Regions from separate parts of the Blautia sp. OF03-13 genome, predicted to be linked through region 2. Evidence: predicted binding sites of a transcription regulator. Region 2 holds the regulator's gene; each other region holds the start of a gene.
The links. Region 2 encodes Rex, which represses fermentation and respiration genes when NADH is low (regulators of the CRP and FNR family bind a similar motif). Its sites were predicted from a motif close to ATTGTTAANTANTTAACAAT; they were not measured.
Positions count from the first base shown of each region.

Region 1: a site for Rex is predicted at 2,352-2,371, ahead of DXA55_RS14250 (L-lactate dehydrogenase). Genes of this name have one in related genera too.
Region 3: a site for Rex is predicted at 1,664-1,683, ahead of fucO (lactaldehyde reductase). Genes of this name have one in related genera too.

Region 1 is NZ_QTVR01000022.1:31,660-35,922, forward strand. Features, by position in the region: gene DXA55_RS14240 (4Fe-4S dicluster domain-containing protein) at 1-330, opposite strand, end outside; gene DXA55_RS14245 (CoB--CoM heterodisulfide reductase iron-sulfur subunit B family protein) at 327-1,124, opposite strand; gene DXA55_RS14250 (L-lactate dehydrogenase) at 1,331-2,278, opposite strand; gene DXA55_RS14255 (Mur ligase family protein) at 2,782-4,263, opposite strand, start outside.
Region 2 is NZ_QTVR01000001.1:13,006-17,268, reverse strand. Features, by position in the region: gene DXA55_RS18015 (hypothetical protein) at 1-15, opposite strand, end outside; gene DXA55_RS00065 (bifunctional ADP-dependent NAD(P)H-hydrate dehydratase/NAD(P)H-hydrate epimerase) at 79-1,587, opposite strand; gene DXA55_RS00060 (redox-sensing transcriptional repressor Rex) at 1,677-2,333, opposite strand; gene DXA55_RS00055 (ABC-F family ATP-binding cassette domain-containing protein) at 2,488-4,263, shown strand, end outside.
Region 3 is NZ_QTVR01000004.1:86,537-90,799, forward strand. Features, by position in the region: gene codB (cytosine permease) at 1-786, shown strand, start outside; gene DXA55_RS04170 (TetR/AcrR family transcriptional regulator C-terminal domain-containing protein) at 923-1,504, shown strand; gene DXA55_RS19495 (DUF6783 domain-containing protein) at 1,510-1,617, shown strand; gene fucO (lactaldehyde reductase) at 1,728-2,876, shown strand; gene tig (trigger factor) at 3,113-4,263, opposite strand, start outside.

The DNA.
Region 1 (4,263 bases), on a different contig from region 2:
ATCCAGAAGAGCCGGAATTTCATCCGGAGAAAGATAATTCTCTCCTCTCTGACGGATCACGGAAAGACGAACTGCCTCGATCAGTTTGGCAGGTTTTACGTCTCTTGGACAGCGCTCTACACATGCGAAGCAGGAGAGGCATTTCCAGATGGACTTGGAGTTCATCAGTGCTTCCACATCGCCGTTCTGTACGTAAGATACAAACTGATGCGGACGGATGTCCATTTCGTTATAAGCAGGACAGGATGCGGAACATTTACCGCATTTCATACATTTTCTGGTATCCACACCGGCGATGGCACGGATTTCATCGGATGTTGCAATTTTCATGCCTGCACCTCCTCTTTGATGCCGAGTGCTTCTGCAAGAAGCTCGGTAAAGTAGGTAACCGGAAGACCTTCTTTTGTTCCGTTATTGCGCAGGTTGTACATGCAAAGCGGACATGCAGTGATCAGTTCTTCTGCTCCTTTGTAGGATGCGGATGCCATGATCTGGTCTACCATGTTGGATGCCATTTTCTTTTCTTTGAGGGATATGTAGCCGCCGCAGCACTCATTTCTCATCGGATATACGACCGGTGTTGCGCCAAGGGCCTTGATAAAGTCTTCAATGATTGTCGGATTTTCCGGATCGTCAAACTGCATTGTGGTGCTCGGACGAAGCAGCATACAGCCGTAATATGCGCCGATTTTTCTTCCTTTTAATGGGTTTACCACTTTCTCTTTGATCTTGTCAAATCCAACGACGTCACGCAGCACTTCCAGATAATGAAGTACTTTCGTTTCGCCAAGATATGGCTCGGAAAGAGCCATGTAGTTGTTTACTTTTGTCTGAATGTCTTCTACATTCGCCATGTCATCGTTTACGCGTTTGATCACGTGATGACAGGCGGAACAGACTGTGATCAGATCCTGTCCTTTTTCTTTGGCGTCTGCTAAGGCGCGAACCGAAGAAAGTTTTGTGGCGATTTCATCGGATGCCTGTGGATACACAGCTCCGCAGCACTGCCAGTTTTCAATTTCTTCCAGTTCAAATCCCAGAACTTTTGCGCACTCTCTGGCATAATGATCCAGATCTTTTGCTTTGTTCTTCAGCGTACAGCCCGGAAAATAACTGTAGGTCATGGAATTGCTCCTTTCTTACTTGCTCCTGTTGGTTTCCATTTTTCCTGCGGTATCTTCTGTCCGGCACCGGAAAAGTTTCCGGTACTCTTTTTATGTACACCCGGCGGAAAATTTCTTCAGGCGCACGTTAAGGCAGTGGGAGATACCGCTCTTTCGCACTTTCTGCCACTGCCATAAATTTTATGTTTTGAGCTTATTGCCCGCTCTTAGTGCTCGATCTGTGCGATAACTGCTTTTAATGCGTCGGCACTTGCTTTGAGTTTTTCTACTTCCTCTTTTGTCATACGCATCGGAATCTTGCCCTGTACGCCTTTCGGTCCAACGAGGGTCAGTGTGCTTAAGCATACATCCTCGATGCCGTACTCACCGTGCATCATGGAAGATACGGTTGCTACAGAATCGGAAGAAGAAAGAATGGTTGCTACCAGTTTGCATACTGCAACAGATACTGCATAGAAAGTAGCTCCTTTGTTTGCAATAACCTGTCCGCCGGAAGTTCTTACGTACTCCAGCATAGCATCTTTGTCGATCTTGGTTACGTTCCTGCCCATTTTTTCTACGGTCTCGTAGTACTCGTCCAGACTGACACCGGAAACGTAAGCGCCGCTCCACGGAATGAAGGAAGTATCGCCGTGCTCACCGAATACGTAAGCGTGGATGTTTTTCTGGGCAATGTTGAGGTGTTCAGACAGTCCGCAGCGAAGTCTCGCGGAATCCAGCATGGTACCAGAACCAAGGATCTGGTTTTCCGGAAGTCCGGAGATCTTTGTAAACACGTAGGTCATGATATCAACCGGGTTGCTTACAATGATGTAGATGGCATTCGGAGCCGCTTTTACGATTTCCGGTGTGATGGATTTTAAGATGTTTACGTTGGTCTGGGTCAGCTCAATACGGGTCTGGCCAGGCTTTCTTGCAATACCGGAAGTAATAATTACGATATCAGAGTCCTTGGCATCCTCATACTCACCTGCGATGATGGAGACCGGATCGCGGAAGCAGGTACCCTGCGCGATATCCATAACCTCTCCCTCTACTTTTTTCTTGTTAATATCGATGAGAACAATCTCAGACGCGATGTCTTCGTTCGACAGTGTATAGGCGATCGTAGATCCAACGCTTCCAGCTCCAATGATGGTAATCTTGCTGCTCATAAATACTCCTTTCTAAAATACCCCTAGTTGGTTTTTGTGATTGATAAATTTTTCACTTTCCTTATCATAGCACTATGACAAGAATTTAACAAGTGTTTTTTTCGAGCATTTTCGTGAAATCTTTTTTCTCACTGAGCCCGTACGCTTCCAGAAGGGGTGTTCTGGATATATTTCAATACAATTATACCATTTTTTGTTCTTTTTCACAAGAATTCTTTCCAAAAACTTACAGCTTTGTCCTTCATCCCGCAGAATTCGTCTTTTTCCGCATGGTTCCCGGGTTTTTGCTTTCTGTGTTTAGTTTCACACGTCTAACTTTCGTTCGTTATATTTTTAACAACTTTTCGTCATACGGGCTAGTTTCTGTCCTTCTTTTCTACATTTTGTAGGATGTATCCGCCAAATTTCCTGTCTGATTTTCATTTCTGCTGCCGCCAGACGCAAAAAAGACACGGATTTTTCTGTTCCGTGTCTTTTTTGCTCTGTTTTTTCTGTTTTTGCTTCTATTCTTCTGTTTCACGAGCCGTTGCCGCTTCGGCAAATGCATTTCCATATTCGGCAAGCGCCTCTTTTGCATAGACGGCATCTGACCGGTACGGCACATTTCCGTTTCCGACGTGCATCGTCACGTCCGCGCCTTTTCCAAGGATCAGAACAACCTCTCCCGGTACGGCGCCAAGAATCGCCTCCCGGATTGCTGCTCCGCGGTCCATGCGGATCTGGAAGGATGCACCTTCCTTTGCTATGTACCCGCCGATCTCCTCACAGATCGCCTGCGGATCTTCGTTTCCCGGATCATCCGGTACGAGGAAAATCCGGTCCGCCCGTTTTCCGGAAATCTCACCCATATCTTTTCTGCGGTTGAATGCTTTTCCGCCCGGGGTTCCGAACACAACGCTTACGCGGCTCCCCGGGTATTCGAGTGCTACGGTATCAAACATTTTTTCAAAACTCAGGCCATTGTGCGCGAAATCCACGATCGCCGTGACCTCGCCCGCGCTGCTCTCATACGTCTCCATCCTTCCCGGAACGGTGACGCCAAGGAGGCTTTCCTTGATCAGCGAAACCGGGATTCCCATCGACCAGGCAGCCGCAATGGCAGCTACGGCATTCTCCACATTGAAGGCTCCGTGCACCGGCAGGGTAAAATCTTCCGAGAAATCCGGTCCTGCCACATGGAAATAGAATTTTCCTCTGCCCGGCTTGATATCACTCACGCGGATTACAGCATTTTCTTTCGATCCAAACGTAACGACGCGCTCACATTTTGCCGCAGCTTTCAGGATTTCCCCGATATGGTCGCTGTCCAGGTTCACGCAGGCGCAGGTGCAGCGGTCGAAGATCTTTAATTTCGACTGGAAATAATCATCAAAATCCTTGTGCTCCGTCGGGCTGATGTGGTCCTTGGAGATGTTCAGGAAAATGGCGGTATCAAAATGCGTGTTTCCGACTCTCTCGTATTTGAGCGCCTGGGAGGATACTTCCATCACCATATGGGAAAGGCCTGCATCTACGGCATTGCGCATATGACGGCACAGCTCCAGGGATTCCGGCGTGGTGAGCGTTGATGCTTCTCTCGTCTTTCCGTCGTAATATTCAATCGAACTTAACAGTGCACATCCGTTTCCGCCCTGTTTTTTCAGGCAGGCATCGAGCATCGACTGCAGGTAGTAGGCTGTCGTTGTCTTTCCTTTTGTTCCGGTCAGCGCCGTGACATGCAGCGACTTTGCCGGATAATCGTAAAACGCCTCACCCAGCACAAACTGTGCTTTTCTGGCATCGTTGACGATGAGTGCCGGAATTTCTTTTCCCGCTTCGTATTTTTTTTCACTTACATAGGCAACAGCACCGCGGTTTACGGCGTCTTTTAAGTATACCTCTTTGAATGCAGCTCCTTTGCAGAGAAACAGCGTTCCCTGATCCGCTCCGCCCGAAAAATACGTTACGAGGGTAACGGGTCTGTCCTCTCCTTCTTTTCCTTCCGG
Region 2 (4,263 bases):
ATTCACAAATTTCATCCGGCGCTTCAAAAAAGTCCGCCCGGAGTCCTTTTGGGAACCCGTGATTCTGATCTGCTTTGCTCAGATTGACTGCAATCCTCTGATAATCTCGGATGCTGTTACATAGGAAGCACTGCTTTTTTCTTCCGCAGCCTCTCCCGCCTTTCCATGCGCATATGCCGCCAGTGCCGCTGTTTTGGCAAGGCTGATTTTTTTCTCGTTTTTTTCACACTGACGTTTTGCTGCAAAGGCGCCTGTGATTCCCGCGAGCACATCGCCGCTTCCCGCCGTCGCAAGCGCACTGCTTCCGCTTGTGTTTATGTAATACTGCTCACGCCCTTCCTCTGCTGTCACGGTTACGGAATCCTTTCGTACACAGCAGGCCTGGTATTTTTCGGCTGCCCTTCCGGCGCTTCCTGCCGGGTCACGCTGGCATTCTGCAATGGTCATGTGCAGCAGCCGTGCAAGCTCTCCTACATGAGGCGTTAAAATTTTTTCTGCCCGGCAGCCCGAAAGAATCTCTGCATCTTCTGCAATCAGGTTCAGCGCATCTGCATCCAGAACAAGAGGAACTTCTGTGTGCTGCACCGTAAAAACGAGCAGTTCTTTTGCCGTCCGGCTTTTGGAAAGTCCCGGTCCCGCAACAACAGCGTCCGCCCAGGCGAGATCCTGCAGCAGGGCTTCTTCCGGAAGCGGCTCATCCTCCTTCCAGAAATCCGCCATTGCTTCCGGCAGGGCACAGAAAAGCGGCGTACGGTTTCTTTCCTCTGTCACAACCTTTACCATGCCGGCACCGGATGCAAGGACTGCCCTGGCACACAAAACAGCGGCTCCGCACATGGCACCGGAACCGGCAAGTACCAGCACCTTTCCGAAGGTTCCCTTATTTCCCATCGGCGTGCGGGTAAGAAACCGGTCCAGATCTTCTTTTTCCACTGAACCGTACCAGGGCGTCTCCTCTTCTCCTGCATCAAAGCCGATTCCGATATCACGGACCAGGACCTCTCCGGCATATCGTTTTCCGGGATCAAAGAGAAGCCCTGGCTTTGCACAGGCAAATGTCACCGTGGCTCTGGCTTTCACCGCCGCATCAAGGACCTCTCCGGTATCCGTGTGGATCCCCGAAGGGATGTCCACGGCAAGAACAGGAACACCGCTTGCGCAGATTGCTTCCACTGCCCTCCGGTACTCCCCTGCCAGCGGACGGGATACGCCAATTCCAAAGATGGCATCTATGATAACAGTATATTCCCGGAAATCCGGATTCTTAACCTCACGGACCCCATAATTTTCCGCAATTTTCTTCTGTGCTCTCATGCCTTCACTGTATTTTTCCGGATTTCCAAGACAGAACAGTTCCGCATCCACCCCTTTCGTCTTTAAAATCCGTGCAATTGCCGCACCGTCCCCTCCATTATTTCCGGGACCGCACACAGCAAGGACTTTTCCTGTATCCCATGTTCCATTTTGAAGCTCCTCCACGCAGGACAGCGCTGCGCGCTCCATCAGTACCAGGGACGGTACCCCCATGGTTTCGATCGTATTGCGGTCTGCCTGCTTCATCTGTGCTGCTGTAAGAATCCGTTTCATCGCTTTTCCTCCTTTTCCTGCCTTATCCGGAAAGTGAACAGAAAAAGTCTCCGGTTTCCCGAAGACTCTCCTGCTTTTGTTTTGGTTTCTTAATTGTTCTTTGGATGCTCCGCCTCATATCTGGTCAGATTGTAGGAGAGACGCATCAGACTTTCGGAAAGATGGACGTTCTCGACGATCACATCTTTCGGAAGTTTTAAGTTTAGATCGGTATGTGCAAAATTCCAGATTGCTTTTACACCGTTGTCCACGAGAATCTCTGCCATCTCTACCGCTTTTGCTTTTGGCAGTGTCAAAGCCGCAATCTCTACATGGTGTTCCTTGATAAATTCCGGAAGCTCGTCCGCCATGCGGATTTCAATTCCGCGCACGGAGATTCCTTTTAATACCGGGTTGACGTCAAAAATACCGACCGTTTTGAATCCGCTTCTTTCAAAGGCCGCATAATTAGCAAGCGCCTGTCCCAGATTTCCGGCTCCGACAAAAATCATATTGTGGACTCTGTCCAGACCTAAAATTTTTCCAATCTCGCTGTACAGATACCGCACGTTATAACCATACCCCTGCTGGCCGAAGCCGCCGAAATTATTTAAATCCTGGCGAATCTGGGAAGCTGTCACTTTCATCCGCTCGCTCAGCTCACCGGAAGAGATCCGTTCTACTCCGTCCTCCAGCAATTCGCCCAGGTAACGATAATATCTAGGAAGTCTTTTGATAACTGCCCGCGAAATTCCTTTTTCTTCCAAGATAAATTCCTCCTTATTTACACCTGCATATATTCATATTATATATGGTTGATAGAAAATTGTCAAAGATTTCTTGAAATTTTGTGTATTACTCTCTATAATAAGGATGGTGTATTATGTCAAAATACAGAAATATGTTATCTGGAGGAACCACATGATTCTTGCATGTCAGAATATCTCGAAAGCATTCGGGACAACGGAAATTATCAAAAATGCATCTTTTCATATAGAAGAACGCGAAAAAACCGCACTGGTCGGCATCAACGGTGCCGGAAAATCGACGCTGTTAAAAATCATCATCGGCGAAATGAGGGCCGATGAGGGAGAGGTCATCCTCTCCAAAGGAAAGACGATGGGCTATCTCGCCCAGCATCAGGATCTGACCGGACACCTTTCCATTTACCAGGAAGTGCTGACCGCGAAACAGAATCTGATCGATATGGAGGAACGCCTCCGTCAGATGGAAAGTGATATGAATACAAAATCCGGTGCAGAGCTGGATGAACTTCTTTCCACCTACACCCGCCTCTCCCATACCTTTGAACTGGAAAACGGATACGCGTACCGCAGTGAAGTCGTCGGTGTTTTAAAAGGTCTTGGCTTTTCCGAGAGCGATTTTGAAAAACAGGTGGACTCCCTCTCCGGCGGTCAGAAGACCCGCGTGGCACTTGGTAAACTGCTGCTCACCAAACCGGACATCATTCTGCTCGACGAGCCGACCAACCACCTCGATATGGACTCGATCTCCTGGCTCGAAACGTATCTTTTAAATTACAGCGGAGCCGTCCTGATCGTCTCCCATGACCGTTACTTTCTCGACCGCGTTGTCACAAAAGTCGTTGAAGTGGACAATAAAAAAGTAACAACTTTTGAGGGAAACTATACCGCCTACAGTCAAAAAAAAGCAATGCTCCGTGAAGCCGCTTACCATGCCTGGGTCAACCAGCAGCAGGAAATCCACCATCAGGAAGAAGTCATTGCAAAGCTGAAATCTTTCAACCGCGAGAAATCCATCAAACGCGCCGAGAGCCGTGAAAAAATGCTGGACAAAATGGATGTGCTGGAAAAGCCGACCGAAGTACGCTCCGATATGCGGATCCGTCTGGAACCGCGCATCACAAGCGGAAACGATGTGCTGACCGTCGAGCACCTCTCCAAAGCCTTCCCGGGACAGACGCTTTTCCAGGATCTGAATTTCGAAATCAAGCGCGGGGAGCGCGTCGCAATCATCGGAAACAACGGAACGGGAAAAACGACGATCTTAAAGATCTTAAACGAAGTCATCCGCCCGGATGCCGGCTCTTTTACACTTGGAAGCCGTGTACAGATCGGTTACTACGATCAGGAGCATCAGGTGCTCCACATGGAAAAGACCATTTTCCAGGAGATTTCCGACGCGTATCCGTATCTGACAAACACCGAAATCCGAAATGTGCTGGCCGCCTTCCTGTTTACAAACGACGATGTCTTCCAACCGATTCATACCTTGAGCGGCGGTGAGCGCGGACGAATTTCTCTTGCCAAGCTGATGCTCTCGAACGCCAACTTCCTGATCCTCGACGAGCCGACCAACCACCTCGATATCGTATCAAAGGAGATTCTGGAAAACGCGCTGAAGGATTACACTGGAACGGTACTGTACGTTTCCCACGACCGTTACTTTATCAATCAGACTGCAACCCGGATTCTGGAGCTGACGGGACAAACACTCGTCAACTATATCGGAAATTACGATTACTATCTGGAGAAAAAAGAAGAGCTGACCCGCATCTATGCTCCTGCTGCCGATGCCGCCGCTCCGGAAGAAACAGCGGCTCCTTCCGAAGCCTCCTCCACAAAGCTGGACTGGAAAGCGCAGAAAGAAGAACAGGCACGTCTCCGCAAGAAAGAAAACGAGCTGAAAAAGACGGAGAAACGAATTGAAGAGCTT
Region 3 (4,263 bases), on a different contig from region 2:
TTTGGTATTGAATCTCTGACCATCGTCAGCTATATCGCTGTACCAAGTGTTGCCATTCTCGGAACGATCGCCATGGTCATGGCCGTAATGAGAGGCGACGGAACGATCATCGATCAGTTTGCCAAATCCAGCGGATCTCTGACTATCATCGGCGGTGCCGGTCTTGTCATCGGCTCCTTCGTTTCCGGCGGAACCGCAACCCCGAACTTCGCACGTTTTGCAAAGGACGGAAAAGCGGGTGCCATCACCACGGTTGTGGCCTTCTTCATCGGAAACTCCCTGATGTTCTTCTTCGGTGCCGTTTCCTCGATCTTTGTCGGCGGAAACGATATCTTCGAGGTTATGGTCCGCCTGAACCTGTTCTACCTGGCTGTTCTCGTTCTCGGTCTTAATATCTGGACTACAAATGACAACGCTCTGTACACCGCAGGTCTTGGTCTTGCCAACATCTTCCATCAGAGGAAAAAACCGATGGTTCTCCTTTCCGGTATCATCGGAACGGTTGCCTCCGTATGGCTGTACTACAACTTCTGCGGCTGGCTCAACATTCTGAACTGTACCCTGCCGCCGGTCGGCATGATTCTGGTGCTCGCCTACTTCATGAACAAAGAGGACTTTGAAGCCGATCAGCCGAAGCTTAAAACCGTAGACTGGTTTGCGGTTGCCGGTGTCATTCTCGGTGCCATTGTTGCGAACCTCTTACACTGGGGCATCGCTTCCATCAACGGTATGGTTGTTGCCGCTGTATGCTACTGTGTCGGACAGGCCGTAAACAAAAGAAAATAAGCAAAATCGTCCTGAATATGTTCCTGTATCTTATCTCCGGAACATGTTCAGGGCTTTTTATTTTTTCGGATTCGCGTTATAATATATGCATAACTCTGCATAGTTATAATTTTCGAAACGAAAGGAAACTGCCCGGATGATCCATTCCACCGTATCTGCTCCCAAAGGAGAAAAAACAAAATACCGTCTTGCCGAATCCATGAAGGAGTGCATGAAATCAACCCCTGTCGAAGAGATCACCGTGCGCCAGATCTGTGAAATCTGCGGTGTTACCCGCCAGACCTTCTATCGTAATTTTCTCGACAAATACGATCTGATCAACTGGTACTTTGATAAATTACTGACAAAATCCTTCGAACATATGGGGCGCGGAACGACCGTTTTTGACAGTCTGGAAAAGAAATTTACCTATATTCAGAAAGAAAAAGCTTTTTTCGCCGCTGCCTTCCGCTACGACAAGCAGAATTCTCTGCGTGAGCACGATTTTGACCTGATTCTCGCGTTCTACGAAAATCTGATTCACGAAAAAAGCGGCAGTCCGGTTTCACCGGAAATGCATTTTCTTCTCGAAATGTACTGTCAGGGTTCCATCACCATGACCGTAAAATGGGTGCTTACCGGCATGGATCTGACACCTTCCGAGTTTGCAGCTCTTCTCGTCCGGGCAATGCCGGAAGACTTAAAAAAACTGTTCCGGAATCTGCAGCTGCTCTCTTAGAGCGCGTGTCAAAGTGGGGCTTGCAGATTGCGGAAATGGTTTTTCAGACACGCTCTGGTTATTTTTCACAAATTTTGTTCTGTTGTTTTTGTCACAATGGCGATTTTTTTTAAAGTGTTACACTTCGCTTCTTCTGTCACTTTCTTTTTCCCTTCCGGATTTGTTAATATAATAACAAGTTCAGTAAAACCATTTATTCATTTTAGAAGGGAGTTTTTCAATCATGGCAAATCGTATTAATTTAAATGCAACCTCTTATCACGGAGCAGGCGCTATTGCCGAGATCGCAAATGAAGCAAAGGCACACGGCTTCAAGAAAGCTTTCGTATGCTCTGACCCGGATCTGATTAAATTCAACGTTACTTCCAAAGTAACCGATATTCTGACCGCAAACGGACTCGACTATGAGCTTTACAGCGATATCAAGCCAAACCCGACCATCGAAAACGTAAAACACGGCGTAGAAGCTTTCAAGGCATCCGGCGCTGACTATCTGATCGCCATCGGCGGCGGTTCTTCTATGGATACCTCCAAAGCAATCGGTATCATCATCGCAAACCCGGAGTTTGAGGATGTCAGAAGCCTTGAAGGCACTGCACCGACCAAAAATCCATGCGTACCGATCATCGCTGTTCCGACCACAGCCGGTACTGCTGCAGAGGTTACCATCAACTACGTTATCACAGACGTTGAAAGAAAACGTAAATTCGTATGCGTTGACCCGCACGATATGCCAATCATCGCAGTTGTTGACCCGGATATGATGTCCTCCATGCCAAAAGGACTGACCGCTTCTACCGGTATGGACGCTCTGACCCACGCAATCGAGGGTTACACCACAAAAGCTGCATGGGAAATGACTGACATGTTCCATCTCAAAGCCATCGAACTCATCTCCAAATCTCTGCGCGGTGCTGTCGCAAACACCAAAGAGGGACGCGAAGGAATGGCTCTTGGCCAGTACATCGCAGGTATGGGCTTCTCCAACGTAGGTCTTGGAATCGCTCACTCCATGGCACACACCCTTGGTGCTGTTTATGATACCCCACACGGTGTTGCATGTGCCATGATGCTTCCGATCGTTATGGAATACAACCAGGAGTGCACCGGTGAGAAATACCGTGAAATCGCACGTGCCATGGGCGTTGCAGGTGTAGACGAAATGTCTCAGGAAGAGTACAGAAAAGCAGCGATTGATGCTGTTAAGAAGCTGTCCGCAGACGTTGGAATCCCATCTGTTCTCGAGGCAGTCAAAGAAGAAGATCTGCAGTTCCTTGCAGATTCCGCACACGCAGATGCCTGCGCACCGGGCAACCCGAAGGATGCAAGCGTAGAAGATCTGAAGGATCTGTTCCGCAAAATCATGGCGTAACGAACACAATTCGTTTCCCACATGCGAAGCGGATATTCGCAATCCGCTTCGCTACTTGCTCATAACTGAATAACTGCTCCGCAGTTTATCAGAAGGAGCTTGCACTCCTCCTGATACAAGCAAGTCCCCACCCACTGCTTATTGCTTTTCGCAATGGAAGCAGGGGACTTACTTGATTCGGCTAAATCACCCCGGAAAACAGAAATTTTTATCCTGTTTCGGGGTGATTTCTCTTTTTATTCTACTGTATTTCCGTCTGCATCCACAGTCACAGTATTGACCGTTGCATTATCGAGAACCATATTGATCATGCGCTCCATCATGATATTGCGCACTACCGTATCTTCCCCGTAATAGTCATTGGCTGCTTTCAGGAAATCTTCCTGCGACATATTGGCATTGGCTGCCTCGTCGTTTAAGATCTGCTGGTAATCCTGGTCATCTGTAGTCCAGCCTTCTGCCTCTTTTACGGCATCCAGAAGAAGGGCACTTTTTGCCATCGTTCCTGCATACGTTGCTTTCTCCTGATTGTAGGTTGCTCTGTCCGCATACTGCTCCAGATAGTCGTCCAGGGAAATGCCGTAATTCTGAAGATAAGTGGTATACCGTTTATCGTAATCCTCTTCGCCAAGGGTGATATAGGATTTCGGAATTTTGTGAAACGTACAGCCGTCTGCCATCTGCTGCATCGCGTCATTCTGCAAATTATTTTCCGCTGTCGTCTCATTTGCAGCCTCCAGCTCTGCGCGTTTTCCGGCACGGTATTCCTCCACAGTGCTGTAATCTGTATTTTTTGCTACCCATGCATCATCGAGCTCCCATCCGTCAATGTTTTCTGCCGGGCGGGTAAACGCATTTACCGTAACGGTAAACACAACATCTTTTCCTGCCAGATCGGTACTCTGATAGCTGTCAGGGAATTTCAGGTTCAGATCCTTTGTCTCCCCTGTTTTCATTCCAATGACACCATCCTCAAATCCATCGATGAAGGTACCGGATCCGATCACCAGATTGTAGGAATCGCTGCTTCCGCCGTCAAACTCCTTGCCATCAACTTTGCCAACATAGGCAATATCGGCGGTGTCGCCTTTTTGTACGGTGGCATCCGGATCGTCCATGGTGACAGCTGTCTCTGCCATAATGGCCGTCTGCACGTCATCATCCGTTACCTGCTCTACTTTCTTTTCCAGTGTAAACTTTTTGTAATCTCCAAGCGTTACACACTCTGCAGGATCAACTTCCTCATCGACAACCGGAATCCCGTCTACATCACTCGGGGAAGCGTATTCCTCAGAAGCTGTGCTGTCGGACGATGTGCTGCCTGCGCTCGACGCATCGGATGCTGAGGAAGCGCTTGTGCTGCTTGCGCTTGATACGGAACTGCTGC